One region of the Nitratireductor sp. OM-1 genome, then DNA from elsewhere that is predicted to be linked to it. Evidence: riboswitches for the same ligand, from Rfam matches in the RefSeq annotation. Region 1 holds a riboswitch; each other region holds the start of a gene.
What was found. Region 1 has a riboswitch for cobalamin ahead of metE (5-methyltetrahydropteroyltriglutamate--homocysteine S-methyltransferase). Riboswitches for the same ligand answer to the same signal wherever they lie in the genome.
Positions count from the first base shown of each region.

Region 2: another riboswitch for cobalamin. It lies ahead of DEJ54_RS22705 (HupE/UreJ family protein); the one in region 1 lies ahead of metE (5-methyltetrahydropteroyltriglutamate--homocysteine S-methyltransferase).
Region 3: another riboswitch for cobalamin. It lies ahead of DEJ54_RS01915 (ribonucleoside-diphosphate reductase subunit alpha); the one in region 1 lies ahead of metE (5-methyltetrahydropteroyltriglutamate--homocysteine S-methyltransferase).

Region 1 covers NZ_CP029208.1:49,909-56,101, reverse strand. The annotation lists gene DEJ54_RS00255 (DUF2753 family protein) at 84-635, shown strand; gene DEJ54_RS00250 (superoxide dismutase) at 663-1,277, shown strand; gene metE (5-methyltetrahydropteroyltriglutamate--homocysteine S-methyltransferase) at 1,355-3,703, opposite strand; cobalamin riboswitch at 3,795-3,995, opposite strand; cobalamin riboswitch at 4,169-4,370, shown strand; gene DEJ54_RS00240 ((2Fe-2S) ferredoxin domain-containing protein) at 4,468-5,259, shown strand; cobalamin riboswitch at 5,307-5,499, shown strand; gene DEJ54_RS00235 (ABC transporter substrate-binding protein) at 5,630-6,193, shown strand, end outside.
Region 2 covers NZ_CP029209.1:772,639-778,831, reverse strand. The annotation lists gene DEJ54_RS22730 (tyrosine phosphatase family protein) at 1-88, opposite strand, end outside; gene cobD (threonine-phosphate decarboxylase CobD) at 88-1,134, opposite strand; gene cbiB (adenosylcobinamide-phosphate synthase CbiB) at 1,127-2,095, shown strand; gene cobO (cob(I)yrinic acid a,c-diamide adenosyltransferase) at 2,301-2,915, opposite strand; gene cobU (bifunctional adenosylcobinamide kinase/adenosylcobinamide-phosphate guanylyltransferase) at 2,917-3,453, opposite strand; gene DEJ54_RS22705 (HupE/UreJ family protein) at 3,470-4,090, opposite strand; cobalamin riboswitch at 4,125-4,325, opposite strand; cobalamin riboswitch at 4,444-4,647, shown strand; gene cobW (cobalamin biosynthesis protein CobW) at 4,823-5,860, shown strand; gene cobN (cobaltochelatase subunit CobN) at 5,865-6,193, shown strand, end outside.
Region 3 covers NZ_CP029208.1:425,013-431,205, reverse strand. The annotation lists gene DEJ54_RS01945 (transporter substrate-binding domain-containing protein) at 1-343, shown strand, start outside; gene DEJ54_RS01940 (amino acid ABC transporter permease) at 419-1,081, shown strand; gene DEJ54_RS01935 (amino acid ABC transporter permease) at 1,086-1,751, shown strand; gene DEJ54_RS01930 (amino acid ABC transporter ATP-binding protein) at 1,763-2,533, shown strand; partial or broken gene DEJ54_RS01920 (PLP-dependent aminotransferase family protein) at 2,620-2,796, shown strand; cobalamin riboswitch at 2,887-3,100, shown strand; gene DEJ54_RS01915 (ribonucleoside-diphosphate reductase subunit alpha) at 3,195-6,092, shown strand.

The DNA of each region.
Region 1 (6,193 bases):
TTCAGTTCCGCTCGCTCCGGATGGGGTGTTTTCGCGTGCGCTCATTGCCTTTCTGTTCGGCAGATTGCGTGAGGGCGCATGACATGAAGCCACACATCAATGGTCCGGCTTCCCGGGCGGTGCCGCCAGCGTCTCTCGGGCCGACTTTCGACCTGCGCTGGCGCACCCTCACCGAAGAAGCCAATGCTCTTTACAGGGGAGGCGATACCGCATCTGCGCGCAAATGCTATGAGGCGGCGCTCTCAGAGGCTGAACGCTTGCTTGATGCGGTCGCGGCGGAGCACGACGCGCGGCCGGCGCCGATTATCTACAATGTTTCCTGCCACAATCTCGCCGAACTGGCGCGGGCTCTTGGTGAGAACGCTGAAGCGGAGGCCTATTGCCGGCGCGCCTATGAGCGCCTTCTCGCGGTGGCGCAGAACCCGGCCTCGCCGCTCGAACTGCGCATTTCATGCGTCCGGAATCTGCGCAACGCGCTGGCTGAATTGACGGTGCGCCTCAACGAACGCCATGCGCCGCCAGGGGAACTTGATCGCATCGTCGAGCCGGTTCGCAACGCTGCATTCAGCGTTTTTCGCATTGCCCGACATGCCGAACTTGCGCGGGACAACTGCCCGCACTGCCCGCTTTCGTGATCCCACGATCAGATCTCCGCACAAAGGATCGAACTTTTGTTTCAGCTTCCAGAACTTCCATACGCAATGGACGCGCTTGCGCCTTACATGTCCGCAGAGACCCTCGAATTCCATCACGGCAGGCACCACAAGGCCTATGTCGACAAGCTCAACGCGTTAACGGCAGACAGCCCCTATCGGGACATGAGCCTTGAAGAGGTCATTTTGACGAGCGCCAACAAGCCGGCCGAAAGCGGCCTGTTCAATCAGGCTGGCCAGCACTGGAACCACAGCCATTTCTGGCTTGGCATGAAGGCCGGTGGCGGCGGCGCGGTTCCGGGGAATCTCGAAAAGCACCTGATTGCCGATTTCGGGTCGGTTGACCGTTTCAAGGAAGAGTTCAAGGCGGCCTGCATTGCGCAGTTCGGAAGCGGATGGGCATGGCTCGTTTTTGATGGCGAGAAGCTTGGCATTGCCAAGACGGGCAATGCCGACACGCCGCTGACAGAAGGCAAGTCGGCATTGTTGACCTGTGATGTCTGGGAACACTCCAACTACATCGATTACCGCAATCTGCGTCCCAGATATGTCGATGCTTTTCTGGAAGGTCTCGTCAACTGGGAGATGGTGGCCGAGCGCTATGAGAGTGCCATCGGGGCTTAGGGGCAGGGCCTGTTAATATGGCCTGCCCCTAAGTCCGGTGCGCCGCCGGCCTTGAGAGCCGGCGGCGTTTACAGGTGTCAGGCGCTTGCGTTTTCGGTGCGCATCGTGCGGGCGGCGGCAACCATGTTGACCAGGGCGGGACGCACTTCGTCCCATTTGCGGGTCTTCAGGCCGCAGTCCGGATTGACCCAGATCTGCTCCCCGGCAAGGCGCTGGCGCGCCAGCGAAAGCAGCGCAGTCATCTCACCGATTTCGGGGACGCGCGGCGAGTGGATGTCGTAGACGCCTGGTCCGATCTCATTGGGATATTTGAAGGTCTTGAAGGCATCGAGCAATTCCATCCTCGAGCGCGATGTCTCGATGGAGATCACATCCGCGTCCATGGCGGCGATGGCGTCGATTATGTCGTTGAACTCCGAATAGCACATATGGGTGTGAATCTGGGTTTCATCCGAAACCCCACTGGCCGAAATGCGGAAGCTCTCCACTGCCCAGTCGAGATAGTGCTTCCAGTCCGCATGGCGTAGCGGCAGGCCTTCGCGCAGGGCCGCTTCGTCGATCTGGATAATGCGCGCACCCGCTGCCTCAAGGTCACGGACCTCGTCGCGAATGGCAAGCGCGATCTGCCGGCAGGTCTCGCTACGCGGAATGTCGTCGCGCACGAAAGACCAGTTGAGAATGGTCACAGGGCCAGTCAGCATGCCCTTGACCGGCCTGTCCGTCAGCGACTGGGCATATTGCCACCACGAAACGGTCATCGGAGTGGGCCTGGATACGTCGCCGTAGATAACCGGCGGTCTGACATAGCGCGATCCATAGCTTTGCACCCAGGCGTGCTGGGTGAAGGCGAAGCCGGAAAGTTGCTCGCCGAAATACTGAACCATGTCGTTGCGCTCGAACTCGCCATGGACCAGCACATCGAGGCCGACGTCCTCCTGCCAGCGAATCGTCGCTTCGGTTTCCTTCTTCAGGAACGTGTCGTAGTCGACAAAGCTAAGCTCGCCGCGTGCATGTGCGGCTCTTGCCTTGCGAACCTCTGGCGTCTGCGGGAAGGAGCCGATCGTGGTGGTCGGAAAGGCGGGCAGGCCTAGCCGGGTAGCCTGCAGCTTCTGGCGCTCGACAAACGTGGCGCCGCGCGTCTTCATCTCGTCGTTGATCCGCGCCATGCGGCCCTGAACCAGAGGGTCGCTGACCTTGGGTGAGGCGTGCCGCGCGGCGACGGCATCGGCTGCTGCTTTCAGGGCTCCGGCAACGTCTGCTCCGTTCCCGGACAGAACATCGGAGAGCACATGAAGCTCGTCCATTTTCTGCAGGGCGAATGCAAGCCAGGAGCGCAGGTCGGCGTCGAGCGTGGTTTCCAGTTCCAGATCGATGGGGACATGGAGCAGCGAGCAGGACGGAGCGAGCTGGACCATCGCTGCGCCGCGCGCCTTGACGACGGGCCCGAGCCTGTCTGCGAGGGAAGCCAGATCAGCGCGCCAGATGTTGCGGCCGTTGATCACGCCAAGCGAAAGAACCAGATCCGGCCGCGCAGCGGCGAGCACCGCGTCGAGTTGCTCCGGCGCGCGAACGAGGTCCAGGTGAAGGCCGGCCACAGGCAGGGAAAGCGCGGTTTCCAGATTGCCGCCGAGCCCGCCGAAATAGGTTGCAAGCATGATCCGGCGATCTGGGGCAGCGGCTGCAAGCTTCTGATAGGCAAGCCGATAGGCATCCTGTTCGTTGGGAATGAGGTCGGTGATGAGGGCCGGCTCATCAATCTGTACCCAGTCCGCTCCGGCCTCCTTCAGCTTGCGAAGCAGTTCTTCATAAACAGGCAGCAGGCGGGGCAGAAGCGCAAGCGGATCGTAGCCTGCATCGCTGGACTTGCCGAGTTTGAGGAAGGTGATCGGACCAAGGAGTACGGGCCGGGTATGGATGCCGAGCGCTTTTGCTTCAAGAAACTCATCCAGCGGCTTGGTGGAGGAGAGGGCGAAGACCTGGTCGTCGGTGAATTCCGGCACCATGTAGTGGTAATTGGTGTCGAACCATTTGGTCATTTCCTGCGCTTTGTGGCCGCCGGAGTGGCCGGGGTGCCCGGGGTGCTCGCATCCTGCATCCCTGAAGCCCTGGCTGCCGCGCGCCATTGCGAAATAGACGTCAAGCGGCACCGGGCCACCCTGCCAGCCATAGTCTGCCGGAACCGCGCCGACCATCACACTGGTGTCCAGCACCTGATCGTAGAGTGAGAAATCATTGGAAGGGATGATTGCAACGCCACGATCGCGCTGCTCCTTCCAGTTCTCGGCCCTGAGTTCCCTTGCAGTCTGGAGAAGGGTTTCTGCGCTGCTTTTGCCGGACCAATGGCTTTCAAGGGCGAGTTTCAGTTCTCGGCGGCGGCCGATACGCGGCACGCCGAGCGTGGAGACAGGAATTGAACGTTCAGACATGGCACACCCGATGCTGTTTGGGGCAGGGGGGGGCGTACGCAGACCGCGGCCTGAACGGCCGCCGCATGACGAACACCGGACACCCCGCCCGTTGACGTTGTTTCGTCATGGCAGGTCTCCTGGCTCACGGGTCTCGGCCTTGATCCGTCTTCCCGGACGTCTGTCCAGTGACTTGAATGGATTTCGGCTCGCCGCTGACAGTTGCGGGGGCAGCGCCGGATTTGAACCGGCTTCCCTCTTAGCCCGAATCCGCCTGAAGGCAGGTTCGAGAACCACGACGCGCCCAGATTCCTCGCGATGCGGCGGAAAGTCAAGAATGATATAAAGAAATGTTTATGTCTTTACGTCTTGTCTGAGAGGTGATGTGCCTCTCTATTTTAGTTGTCGGGAAATTCTGTTCCGGAGTTGGTCCGCGTGCGCGTGCGGGTCGGCGGGCAGAAGGTTGACAGGCGCGGGTCTGCGTATACTTTTCGAAGCGGTCAAGGTTCCGTCGGCAGACCTGTCTCGGTCGGCGGCTAAGAGGGAATCCGGTTCAAATCCGGAGCTGACCCGCAACTGTGAGCGACGAGCTGCTTTGCCGATCATGTCACTGGCGTTATGCCGGGAAGACGGGTGAAGCTGTGATGAGCCGCAAGCCAGGAGACCTGCCTGATCGTGTGAAGTTCCGTGGTCGGGATATGCCACAGGAGCGCGTGCTTCGGAATATCCGGTTCCGACGCGCGATCTCCCTGCCGTTCCCGGTCGCATCAGCTCGAGGAATGGCAGTGGATACGAGTGCATTATTGAACGAAGGGCAGGGAAGCCGCGCGATCCTGCTTCTTGCAAAGTCGGCTTTTGCTGCTGCACCTCATGGCGAGATGGCGCGCCTCGCTGAAATGGCCGCAGGTTTTGAAGGTGTGACGGCGGTGCAGTACTGCTTCTCCGAACAGGGGACGCCGTCCTTGCGGTCCGCACTTCTGGAGCTGCGGGCAGAACATCATTCTGAGATCGTGATTGTCCCGCTCCTGCTTCCGATGGAGCCGAGCTTCCGGAACTGGCTGTCGAAATCGCTCCGGCGCTGGCAAGCCGAAACATCCGGCGGCTGGCCCCCCATCCGCATAGCATCCGACATTGCCCGCAGCGCACATTTTGAACGGCTTCTTGGCGGTCTCATCGGCGATATTGCTCAGGAGCCGGCCGTTCCTCCCGCTGAAACTCCGGTACGGGAAGGCTCTCTGGTGCCGGCGCAGAAAAGACGGGTTCTGGTGTGTGAGGGCGGGGCGTGCAACGCCGCCGGGGCGGACGTTCTGTGGTGTCATTTGCGCAACCGGCAGAAGGAACTGAACCTGCGCAACACGGGGGATGGCACCATGACTGCGAAAGCAACCTGTCTCGGCCCCTGCAATCTCGCGCCGGTTCTTCAGGTATTTCCCGAAGGCGCCTATTACGGTGGCGTGAATGAGGATGCGATAGACCGCATCATTGAAGAGCACCTGCTTGGGGGACGCGTTGTCGCCGATTTCGCCTATGAGCCGACCGGTCGCAAACAGCGGCTTCGCGGGACTTTAAACAGGTAATGGTAGCGGCGGGGAGGAAAACGGTTGGCCTTGCAGGTCCGATCAGGTTAACGATTGCGCGCCACGGTTCCGCAACGTCGGATGAAACGGGAACGCAGGACGGGTTCGTCCCAGTCTGCGGCTGCCCTCGCAACTGTAGGCGGCGAGTTCGGTATCGATCCACTGGTCAGTCGGCCGGGAAGGGATATTCGAACGCTTGAGCCGCGAGCCAGGAGACCGGCCTTGGCGCAAACGCAATTGTCGGCGAGGTGTCCGGCAAGAGGGTAGCGTAGACCGGTCTCGCGGGGTGCAAGGACGCCCTGCGGCGCATTCGGTCGATGCGGGCGCTCTTTCACGCACCTCCCGGCGCCCCGTGTCGATCGAGGTGATCATGTTGTTCAAGTCCGTTCTCGGCGCTGCCATTGTCGCGCTGTCACTCTCCCAATCCGCTTTCGCAGAAACCATTACCGATGATGTCGGGCGTCAGGTCGATGTCGACCTGCCCGTCAAGCGCGCTGTGATCTTCAACCGCTATTCGGTTGAATTCGCGCGCGCCATCGGCGCCATCGAGCAGGTGGTTGGCACCGGCGCCAGCACCTATCGCGATCCTGCCTACTGGCCGGAATTCGGCCCCGACGACGTGGTGGGCCAGGGGCAGAGCGAGCCCAATTACGAGGCCATCATCGCCAAGAAGCCGGATCTCGTCATTCTGCCGCGCAACGGCGTTTACGAGGAGGCGGCGCGCCAGCTTGAGCCATTCGGAATTCCGGTTCTGGTCGTAACCTCCTGGGATACGCTCAAGCATGTCGAGAACGTCAAGCTGATGGGCAAACTCTTCGGTCGCGAAGAGCGGGCGGCCGATCTCGCTGCCTATTATGAGGATTACAAAGCGCTTCTGGCCGAGCGGCTTGAGGGCGTCGAGCCGGTGCCGGTTTATCTGGAGGAGAAGCGCCCG
Region 2 (6,193 bases), on a different replicon from region 1:
CGCCGTTCGAGGTGAGCGAAATCATGTGCTGTGCGCCGGTGGCCTTGAGCATGCGCTGTAGATGCGCGCCGGGGCAGACATAAAGCATTATGCCCCTCCCCCGTCCCGGCTTTGCAGAGCGGCGCGCACGCGTTCGAAAGCCTCATCATCGCCCGGCAGGCCGATGCGCAGGCAATCCGGCCGTCCGGCGAAGCGCCGAACGAGAATGCCGCTGCGGCCAAGATGATCGAAAAGATCCGCCGCGCGCGGATGGCGCAGGAAGCGGAAGAGATCCGTTCCGCCGGCGATGGTCAGACCCTGTTCGTGGAAGAGCGCGTCGAGACGCAAGCGCTCCGTCGCGAGCCTCTGGCGCATGGCGCTTTGCCAGTTATGGTCTGCAAGCGCCTCGAGCCCGGCGTGGAGCGCCGGCCCTGCAACAGCCCACGGACCGAGCCAGCCTGAGAGTTTTTGGGCGCGTTCAGTGGAGGTGAGCGCGAACCCCAGGCGCAGGCCTGCGAGACCGAAGAACTTTCCGAACGAGCGCAGCACGAGGATGTTGCCGGCTTCCACATCGCCGGCGAGGCTCTCGGCCTGCGGGCCAACATCCATGAAGGCCTCATCGACCACCAGAACGCCGCCATCAGCGCGCAGGCTTGCGGCGAGATCCAGAAGGTCACTTCGACCGATCAGCCGCCCGTCGGGATTGTTTGGATTGACCACCACGGCGAGCCGCGCGCCACGAAGCGCATCGAAGCTCTCCACCTCTTCGACCGCATGGCCGGCCAGTGCGGCTGCGCGCGCGTGTTCGGCATAGGTGGGGCCGAGAATGCGGGCCGGGCCGGGTGCCAGAAGCGATGCGACCAGCGGGAGAAGAAGCTGCGTTCCGGGCGCGGCGATGACGTTTGCCGAAGACGGCGCGCCGTAATGCCGGGCCGCGTGCGCGGTCAGCGCGGCAATGTCGGCTTCTTCGGGCAGGCGCTCGACGGCGCTGGCAGGCAGGGGCGAAACAGGATAGGGGTGCGGGTTGATGCCGGTGGACAGGTCGAGCCAGGGCGTCGGCGCGTCTGGAAACTGCGCCGAAGCCCGAACGAGACTGCCGCCGTGATCGGTTACCTTCTCCGCCGCCCGGTCAGCCAGTCGAGGCCTGATGTCCATTCTGATCGCCCTTTCATCCATGCTGGTCGAGCTCGCCATCGGTTATCCGCAGCGGCTCTTTCGCCTGATCGGTCATCCCGTCACCTGGATTGGCCGTCTTATCGCGCTGGCGGACGCGCGATGCAATGTTGAAACCCTTTCGCCCGGTGCGCGCCGCCTGAATGGCGTGCTTTCGCTGGTCGTCATTCTGATGCTCGCAGGTCTTGCCGGCTGGTTGATCCAGACGGCCCTTTCCGGCTGGGCCGGGCTGCTGGTCGCCGCGCTTGCCGGCAGTTCTCTGATCGCCCAGCGGAGCCTTGCAAGCCATGTGAAAGCGGTGGCGGACGGGCTGGACACCGGCGGGCTTCCGGAAGGCCGAAAAGCGGTTTCGCAGATCGTTGGCCGCGATCCTGAAAGCCTCGACGAGGCCGGGGTTTCGCGCGCGGCCATCGAGAGCCTTGCCGAAAACTGCTCCGACGGCGTGGTTGCGCCGGTGTTCTGGCTGGCGGTTGGCGGACTGGCGGGCGGCGCGCTCTACAAGGCTGCGAACACGGCCGATTCCATGATCGGCCACAAGACCGCGCGGCATCTTCATTTCGGCTGGGCGGCGGCGCGTTTTGACGATCTGATCAACCTGCCCGCTTCGCGCCTGACGGCGTTTCTCTTCATTACCGCTGCGTTCTTCATGCGCGACGCCTCGGCTGGAGCGGCATGGCGGGCGGTGCGCCGTGATGCGCGCCATCATCGTTCGCCCAATGCCGGCTGGCCGGAAGCGGCGATGGCGGGCGCGCTGGGCCTCGCCCTTGCCGGCCCGCGCCGCTATGGCGGCGAGGTGGTGGATGATGCGGTGATGGGCGATGGCGGCCGCCGCGCCGCCAATGCCGGCGACATCCGCCGGGCGCTCACGCTCTATCGGATTGCGGACGGGCTTTTGATCGGGCTTTTGGCGCTTGCCGCCGGGCTCTGGCATCTGGCTTTCTGAGATTGGCGGATTGAGGCGAAGGCGTGGGGCGCGTTTGCCACGCTCTCTGATCTTCTGGCAGCTGCGTTGTGCGTGGTTCGACAAGCTCACCATGAGGGAGGTGGCGACTGGCAAGCCTGTTCATCAACATGGAGGACGCAGTTGCTGTGTCTCTCCCTCCCTCATGGTGAGCTTGTCGACCACGCACCACCTCAAAGCAGGCGATCTAGAACTCGATGCCCTTCTGCGCTTTCACGCCAGCGGCGAAGTGGTGTTTTACCTGCCCCATTTCGGTGACGAGGTCGGCGGCCTCGGTGAGTGCTGGCTTGGCGTTGCGGCCGGTCACGACCACATGAAGGTCGTCGCGCCGGTTGGTCAGCGTGGTCACGACGCGTTCAAGATCGAGATAGTCGTAGCGCAGTGCGATGTTCAGCTCGTCGAGAACGACAAGACCGATGGTCGGATCGGCCATCAGTTCCTCGGCCTTTCCCCACGCCCGCTCGGCGGCGGCGATGTCGCGCTCGAGATCCTGTGTTTCCCAAGTGAAGCCCTCGCCCATCGTGTGCCAGGAGACCTGATCGCCAAAGGCGGCGAAGGCATCCTTCTCACCGCAATGCCATGCGCCCTTGATGAACTGCACGACACCGACGCGGCGGCCATGGCCGAGCATGCGCAGCGCAAGACCGAAGGCAGCGGTGGACTTGCCTTTGCCCGGCCCCGTATTGACGATCAGAAGCCCCTTCTCGACCGTCTTGTCGCGCACCTCGGCATCCTGAACGGCCTTGCGTTTGGCCATCTTTGCCTTGTGGCGCTCGGCTTCGTTTGCGTCGATCTCTCGCATGTCACTTCACTTTCATGGGCAGGCCGGCAACCACCAGCGTGACGCTGTCGGCAACGGCGGCGACTTTCTGGTTCAGGAACCCCGCCTCATCGCGAAAACGGCGTCCGAGCGGGGTTTCTGGCACGATGCCGAAGCCGACCTCATTGGAAACGAGAACTGTGGTTCCCTCTCTTGCGGCAAGAGCTGCAAGCAGTCGCTCGGCGGCAGGTTTTAGCGCATGGTCGTTGAGCATGAGATTGCTGAGCCACAGGGTGAGGCAATCGACCAGAACCGTTTCGCGGGCCGGCAGGGTTTGAAGCACGCCCGGCAGGTCGAGCGGGGCGTCGTGCGTCTGCCACGCCCCCGCTACTTCCCCCGGCCCCGCCACTGCCCCTTTGCGCCGCGCGCGGTGAATGGCGATGCGCTCGCGCATTTCGTCATCGAAGGCCTGGGCCGTGGCGATGTAGTGCCAGGGTGCGGGCGCGGCTTCGATCAGCGTTTCGGCATGGCGGCTCTTGCCGGAGCGCGCGCCGCCCAGAACGAAATGAAGTGAACGCATCGTCAGATCCGCCGGCTCAGCCGACAAGTTGTCCGGCAAGGAAGGTTATGCCGACACCGACAATGGCGGCGCCAGCAAGCCGGGGCTGCATGGCCTCAACCGCCCAGCCGCGCGAGCGGACGAGAAAATAGACGCCAAGCGCGATGGCGCTCTGGATTGCGGCAAGGCCTGCGAGATAGGCGATGAGCGGCGTCTGTTCGCTGCCGACAATGGCTTCGCCGAAGGCATAGCCATGGAACACGCCGACCACCAGGAACAGGGCGAAGACGAGCATGTGGCTTTCCACGGCCCGACCGCGCGCCAGAAGCCAACCGCCAGCAAGAACGCTTGCCGCGATGACGATTTCGGCTGCCGGAAGATCGAGCAGCATCAGGTGCAGGCCAACACCGACAAGCGAGCCGGCAACAAAGAGAAGCGGCGCAAAAAGGCTCATGCCGGCGACGGCGGCAAACAGGCCGGCAGCGACGATGAAGGCCAGATGATCGAGCCCGATCACAGGATGGGCGAGCCCTGAAACCAGCCCTTCGTAAAGGGTCGTGGGCGTCTGCCCGTCCATGGCGTGATGGGCCTGGGCGCTGGTTGCGAAGAGCGATGCAAAAGCGAATGCGGAAAAAGTGCGCAGGAAACGCGTGTTCATGTCCGGTCCTTTCCCCTCCACCCGAGGGTTACGGTGCTTCTTTCAGGCCGTCGGCAGGTTTCCTGGCTCACGGGTCGATGCGCTTTCCAGCCTTCCCAAGGCGTCATGCCTCAGTGGCGATCAGGAAAACGCTCTCCGCTTACAGTTGCGGGGGCAGCCGTGGTTTTGGCGCTTTTGCGCCGCACCACGTTCCCTCTGGGTCCGCTTCAGCGGAACCGACAGCGGGCGGAGCATACAAGAATCGCCACGCCCCGCAAACGCTTTGTTGCCCGCATTGACAGACGTGGCGGGCGAGCCGTAAATGCGCAGCAGACGGTCCTTCTCCCGCAATGGAGAGGGCTTGGATCAGTACCTGTCAATATGACCGCAATGGTCGGCCTGATTGGTAGGTCTTGATCCTTAGAGGGAATGCGGTGCGGGCCTTGCCCAATGCCGCAGCTGTCCCCGCAACTGTAAGCGGAGAGCGCACCTGACACGCCACTGGGGTTTGCCCTGGGAAGGCTGGAGAGCGCATCGACCCGTGAGCCAGGAAACCTGCCGTCTGCGAATGAAATCCTGACCGCCTGGCGGGTGTCCCGGGCAAGGAGTGTGCATTGTGACTGCTGACAGCGCCGCTGCGCGCCTTCTCCCGACCATTCATGGTGTCTCTGCCAGTACGCGGCCGCAAAAGGCCCGTGCGCCCCTCACCCGCGTCTTATCGTTCTCCACACTCCATCACCTGAAGGATATCCCATGACCACGAGTTTCGACCGGGTTCCCTGCACCGTCGTGACCGGCTTTCTCGGCGCCGGCAAGACGACGCTGATCCGCAATGTTCTGGAAGGCGCGCATGGCAAGCGGCTGGCGATCATCGTCAACGAGTTCGGCGATGCCGGCATCGATGGCGAGGTGCTGAAGAGCTGCGGGCTGGACAATTGCCCCGAGGAAAACGTTCTCGAACTGGCCAATGGCTGCATCTGCTGCACGGTTGCCGATGATTTCGTGCCGGCGCTCGACCAGATCCTCGCACGTGAGCCGAAGGTCGATCACATCCTGATCGAGACGTCCGGTCTGGCGCTGCCAAAGCCGCTGGTGCAGGCCTTTCAGTGGCCGGCAATCAAGAACCGCGTGACGGTCGATGGCGTTATTGCCGTGGTGGACGGGCCGGCGCTTGCCGACGGCCAGGTGGCTGCTGACTTGGACGCGCTGGATGCACAGCGCGCAGCCGACGATTCGCTCGACCATGATGATCCGATCGAAGAAGTGTTCGACGACCAGGTGGCCTGCGCTGACCTGATCGTTCTGTCGAAGAACGATCTTCTGGATGAGGAGGCCGCCGGGCGCGCCCGCGCGCGGATTGCGGGGCATCTGTCGCGCAATGTGCAGATCGTGCCGAGCGCGCATGGCAAGGTGGACCCTGCCCTGCTGCTGGGTCTCGGGCTTGCCGTCGAGGACGACATCGAGAACCGCAAGACGCATCACGACGATGCGCATGACCATGAGCATGACGATTTCGACACATTCGTTGTCGACCTGCCGCCGGTGCTCAGGCCGGAAGATCTGGAAGCGCGGGTCAATGCGGCGGTGGAAACCGGCGAGGTTCTGCGCCTCAAGGGCTTTGCGCATGTGAAGGGCAAGCCCATGCGTCTGCAGGTGCAGGCGGTCGGCCCGCGCGTCTCGCACCACTATGACCGCCCGTGGAAGGCCGGCGAAGCCGCCGAGACACGGCTCGTGGTGATCGGCCTCAAGGGCATCGACCGCGCGCGTATCGAAAGCCTTCTCTCGGCCTGATCCGATGCACATCCTCGCCACCACCAGTGCCTCACTCGACGATCTGATCGAGCCTGTCGATCTGCAGCAGTCGCCGGCGGACATGGTGGCGCTGTCGTTCACCGACAGCGATCTGGCGGGGATTGCCTCTGCATGGCAGGTGCAGCGTGAGGCCCTGCCCGCGCTGCGTCTTGCCGCGCTGCGCGACCTGAGACACCCCATGTCGGTCGATCTGTGGATCGACAACACGGCAGCGCATGCCCGCGTCATTCTGGTGCGGGTGCTGGGCGGCTATGAGTGGTGGCGCTATGGCTGCGACCGGCTTTCAGCACTGGCCCGGCAAAAGGGCATCGC
Region 3 (6,193 bases), 380 kb from region 1:
GGCGCTGCCCGAGGCGAGCGTCGACCAGTATGAGTCCGTCGATCTCATCTATCAGGCGCTGGAATCCGGCCGCTCTGACGCCGTCGCCACCGACCAGTCGTCGCTTGCCTGGTACATGACGCAGAACCCCGACCGTTACCGCGATGCCGGTTATGGCTGGAACCCGCAGTCCTATTCCTGCGCCGTGGCGCGGGGTGATCAGGACTGGCTCAACTTCGTCAACACCGCCCTGCATGAGGCGATGACGGGCGTTGAGTTCAACTTCTATGCGGACTCGTTCAAGACCTGGTTCGGCAAGGATCTGCAGCCGCCGCAGATCGGCTTCCCGGTCGAATACAAGTAAGCATCGCATCTGCATGAGGGCGGCGGGTGACCGGGTGCGTCATCCGCCGGCCTTCCTGCATGGCTGGGACCCGATATGGGCTATACACTCAATTTTTCCGCCGTCTGGCGCAGCTTCGATCAGCTTCTCTGGGGGCTGCTGCTCAGCCTTGAACTGGCGATTGGCGCGATCCTGATCGGCACCGTCATCGGCCTGGTAACCGCCTTTGGCCTCATCTCCAAAAGCGGCTGGGCGCGCCGTCCGGCAGCGCTTTACGTCACGGTGATCCGCAATCTGCCGATTCTCGTTCTGATCCTGTTTTCCTATTTCGCGCTGCCGCAGATGGGTGTCCGTCTGGGCAAGATCGAGAGCTTCGTGGCAACGCTCGCCATCTATTCCGGCGCCTATCTGGCGGAGGTGTTTCGCGCGGGCCTTCTGTCCATCCCCAACGGTCTGAAGGAGGCGGGCCTCGCCATCGGTCTGACGCCGATGCAGATCCGCTCCTCCATCGTCATACCGCTGATGTTCAGAAACGTGCTGCCGTCGCTTTCTTCCACGCTGATCTCGCTTTTCAAGGACACGTCTCTGGCCGCAGCCATCGCCGTGCCGGAACTCACCTTCGAGGCGCGCAAGATCAATGTCGAAACCTTCCGTGTGGTCGAGACCTGGATCGTCGCTTCCTGTCTCTATGTCGCCACCTGCACGGTGCTGGCCGCGCTTATGCGCATGGTCGAGCGCCGTCTTGTGATTTCGAGGTGAGCCGATGAACGAGTTTCTCGCATTTCTCGATCAGGTCTGGCTTGCCCGTTTCGTGATCCTGCGCGGCCTTGGCCTGACCGTTTCAATCTCGCTTCTGGCCATCGCCCTGGGCTCCGTGCTGGGCGTTATGGTCGGGCTTGCGCTGACCTATGGAAACAGGCCGCTGCGGTTTGTCGTCCGCGCCTATACGGATTTCATTCGCGGCACGCCCGTGCTCGTTCTGGTGCTCGCCAGCTTCTACATCCTGTCCACGATCGGCATTGAGCTGAACGCGTTTCAGGCGGGTGTGTTTGCGCTGGCGGTCTTCTGCTCCTCGCATGTGGGGGAAATCGTGCGCGGCGCGCTGCAGGCCATTCCGGCCGGGCAGACAGAAGCGGCCAAGGCCATCGGCCTCACCTTCAGCCAGACCTTCACTTCGGTTCTGTGGCCGCAGGCGCTGCGCCAGATGCTGCCCACCTGGGTGAACACGGCTGCGGAGATGGTCAAGGCGTCCACGCTTCTGTCCGTCATCGGCGTGGCCGAGCTTCTGCTCCGCACGCAGGAGATCATCTCGCGCAATTTCATGAGCCTGGAGTTCTATTTCCTGGCCGGCCTTCTCTACTTCGCCATCAATTACGCCATCGAGCGCTTCGGCAAATATGTCGAGCGCAAGGTGTCTGTTCCATCCTGAGAGTACCCGACATGACGAAGAACCTTCTTGAAATTCAGGCCCTGCGCAAGCGCTACGGTTCGGTGGAGGTGCTCAAGGGCGTCGACTGCACCATGCAGCAGGGCGAGGTGATCTCGATCATCGGTTCGTCGGGCTCCGGCAAGACAACCATGCTGCGCTGCATCAACATGCTGGAGGATTTTCAGGGCGGCCGTATCCTCATCGATGGCGAACCCATCGGCTATGAAGAGCGCAACGGCGTGCGCGTTCGCAAGAGCGAGAAGGAAATCGCCCGCCAGCGCGCGCTGACGGGCATGGCCTTCCAGCAGTTCAACCTGTTCCCGCACATGACCGCAGCATCCAATGTCATGCTCGGCCTGATCAAGGTGAAGAAGATGGCGCGCGACGAGGCGCGCAGCGTCGCGGAAAAATGGCTCGAGCGCGTCGGTCTCGGCCAGCGCGCGGATCACTACCCCGGCCAGCTGTCCGGCGGTCAGCAGCAGCGCGTGGCCATTGCCCGCGCCATCGCCATGAACCCGCGCCTCATGCTCTTTGATGAGGTAACGTCTGCGCTTGATCCCGAACTGGTGGGCGAAGTGCTTCAGGTGATCAAGGATCTGGCTGCCGATGGCATGAGCATGCTTCTGGTCACCCACGAAATGCGCTTCGCTTTCGAGGTTTCCTCCCGCGTCATCTTCATGAACCAGGGGGTAATCGGCGAGGAGGGGGATCCGAAGGTGATGTTCCTGAAGCCGCAGACCGAACGCCTTGCCGAATTCCTCAAGACGTCGAGTTTCGCCTGAGATCTTGACCAACTGCCGCCGGCGCGCCTGAGCGCCCGGCGGAAAATCTTGCGCCTGCCACGCACAGAATGATGGCGGCGGTGACCGACGGGCTGGATGCGGCCACGCTTGCCCGCCATGCGCTTGAGAGGGACGTGGTGCTCGCGCCTGGAAACGCCTTCAGCCTGTCAGGCTCGGCCTGCGGGTTCCTGCGTTTCAACGTTGCTCAATGCGACGATGAACGGATTTTTTCCGTTCTGGAGGAGATCACACGCGCGCCGTAGAGCCATGCCCAAAGCGGCGTTGCGAATAATCCAGCAGTTTGTTTCTGCTTTCCCCGGAAACAATATATTGACTTCATATATCCAGAAGATACCAACTGTAGGGGTTATGGTTCTTTCGATTCCTCGTGGGATCGGAAGTGAAAAGGGAAGCCGGTGCGCCTCTGGGCAAGGCCGGCGCTGCCCCCGCAACTGTAAGCAGCGAGCCGCTTTCACTTTGTGTCACTGATGCCCCAGCGCATCGGGAAGGCCGGAAAGCGGTGATGACCTGCGAGCCAGGAGACCTGCCATGACGAAATAAACGTCCACGGGCGGGGTGTCCCGGTGGTGCGTGTGTCGCCACGGCTATGCCGTCGCGCCGCATGTCTCCGCGCCCCCGTCCAACCGCCACGGGGATCTACATGCCGGCGACTGAAGCACAACACACCACCGAAGCACAACACACCAACGGAACCGCCACGGTTCCGCATTCCACTGCAAACACCGAAACCGCATCGTCTGAACCGGGTTACCGCGTCATCCGCCGTAGTGGCGGCGTCACACCGTTCGATCCGGCAAAGATCGCGGTGGCGCTGACCAAGGCATTTCTGGCGGTTGAGGGTTCCACCGCCGCTGGCTCGCGCCGTGTCCATGAAATTGTCGAGGAGCTTGCCGTACAGGTCGTGTCCGCGCTCACGCGCCGGGCCGATGCCGACCGTCTGTTCCACATCGAGGAAATTCAGGATCAGGTGGAACTCGCCCTCATGCGCGGCGAGCATCATCGGGTTGCCCGCGCCTATGTGCTCTATCGCGAGGAGCGCGCCCGCGAACGCGCCGCCGGGACGGCCAGTGTGGAAGCCCCGCAATCCGCCCTGCAGATGACGGCGGATGACGGAACGCTGGTTTCGCTGGACGAGGCGCGGCTTGCCGCAATCGTCGAAGAAGCCTGTGCCGGCCTCAAGACCGTTTCCTCCGAACCGATCCTCACGGAAACCCGGCGCAATCTCTATGACGGTATCCGTCAGGACGAGCTGTCGCTTGCGCCCATCCTTGCCGCCCGCACGCTGGTGGAGCAGGAGCCTGACTATGCGTTCGTCTCCGCGCGTCTTCTGCTCGACAGGCTGCGGCGCGAGGCTTTGACCTTTGTGGCCGGCAGGCCCGAGCAGGCGACGCAGGCCGAAATGGCGGAGCGCTATGCAAGCTATTTCCCTGACTTTATCGCGAGCGGCATTGCCAGCGAGCTCATCGACCCCGAGCTTGCCCGTTTCGATCTGGCGCGCCTTGGCGCGGCGCTCAGGCCCGAGCGTGATCTGAACTTCCAGTTCCTTGGCCTCCAGACGCTCTACGACCGCTATTTCCTTCATGCCGGGGGCATTCGGTTCGAGTTGCCGCAGGCGTTCTTCATGCGTGTCGCCATGGGGCTTGCCGTGCGCGAGATCGACCGCGAGGCGCGCGCCATCGAATTCTACGATCTTCTGTCGTCCTTCGACTTCATGGCCTCCACGCCCACCCTGTTCAATTCCGGCACGCTGCGCCCGCAGCTTTCTTCCTGCTTCCTCACCACGGTGGCTGACGATCTCGACGGCATCTTCAAGGCGGTGAAGGACAATGCGCTGCTTGCCAAATATTCCGGCGGTCTCGGCAATGACTGGACGCCGGTGCGCGGTCTCGGCGCGCATATCAAGGGCACCAATGGCGAGAGCCAGGGCGTCGTGCCGTTCCTCAAGGTCGCCAATGACACGGCCATCGCCGTCAACCAGGGCGGTAAGCGCAAGGGCGCCGTCTGCGCCTATCTGGAGAGCTGGCACATCGACATCGAGGAGTTCCTCGATCTGCGCAAGAACACGGGCGACGACCGCCGCCGCACGCACGACATGAACACGGCCAACTGGGTGCCGGACCTGTTCATGGAACGCGTCGAGGCGGACGGTTCGTGGACGCTGTTTTCGCCTGACGAGACGCCCGATCTGCACGACCTTTATGGCAAGGCGTTTCGCAAGGCTTATGAAGCCTATGAGGCAAAGGCGGAGGCCGGTGAGCTGCGTGTCTTCAAGACCGTGCGCGCGGTCGATCTGTGGCGGCGCATGCTCACCATGCTGTTCGAGACCGGCCATCCCTGGATCACCTTCAAGGACCCGTGCAACATCCGTTCGCCGCAGGGCCATGTGGGCGTCGTTCATTCGTCCAATCTGTGCACGGAAATCACGCTCAATACGTCCAGGGACGAGGTGGCCGTCTGCAATCTGGGTTCGGTGAACCTCGTCAATCACATTGCCGATGGCGCGCTCGATCTGGCGCGGCTGGCGCGCACTGTCGGCACCGCCATGCGCATGCTCGACAATGTCATCGACATCAATTTCTACACCATTCCCGAGGCGCGCCATTCCAATCTGTGCCATCGCCCGGTCGGTCTCGGCCTGATGGGCTTTCAGGATGCCCTGCAAAAGCTGCGCATTCCCTATCAGAGTGAACAGGCCGTGGCCTTTGCCGATATGAGCATGGAGGCAATCGGCTATCATGCGATTGCGGCTTCGGTGGAACTTGCCGCCGAGCGCGGGCGCTATGCCAGCTTTGACGGTTCGCTCTGGTCGAAGGGCGTTCTGCCCATCGATTCCATCCGGCTTCTGGAAGAAGCGCGACCGGGCGTCGAGATGGACAGTGCGGCAACGCTCGATTGGGAGAGCCTGCGCAAGCGGGTGAAGAAAACCGGCATGCGCAATTCCAACTGCATGGCCATCGCGCCCACCGCCACCATCTCCAATATCTGCGGCGTGTCGCAGTCCATCGAACCCGCCTACCAGAACCTGTTCGTCAAATCGAACATGTCGGGCGATTTCACCGTGGTGAACGCGGCGCTGATCCATGATCTGAAAGAGCGCGGTCTGTGGGATGAGGTCATGATGTCGGATCTCAAATATTTCGATGGGTCCGTCGGTCAGATCGACCGTGTGCCGGATGATCTGAAGGCGCTCTATGCGACCGCGTTCGAGATCGACTCCGCCTGGCTGATCGACGCCGCCTCGCGCCGCCAGAAATGGATCGATCAGGCCCAGTCGCTCAATCTCTACATCGCCAATCCGAGTGGAAAGAAGCTGGACGAACTCTACCGGCTGGCATGGCGGAAGGGCCTGAAGACGACCTATTACCTGCGCTCGCGTTCCGCCACCCATGTGGAGAAATCCACGCTCAAGGGAACCGATGGCAAACTCAACGCCGTCTCCGCCACGAGCGTTCCTGCCGCGCCCATCGCCATCGATCCGAACGCGGCATGGGGCAGGGCCTGCGCCATCGACGATCCCGAGTGCGAAGCCTGCCAGTAACCCGGCCTTCGCATCCCGCGCAGCGCGCCCCAACCCTCATCGTGAGCCTGAGCCCCCCCCTCATCCTGAGCCTGTCGAAGGACGAAGGTGGGTACGTAGCG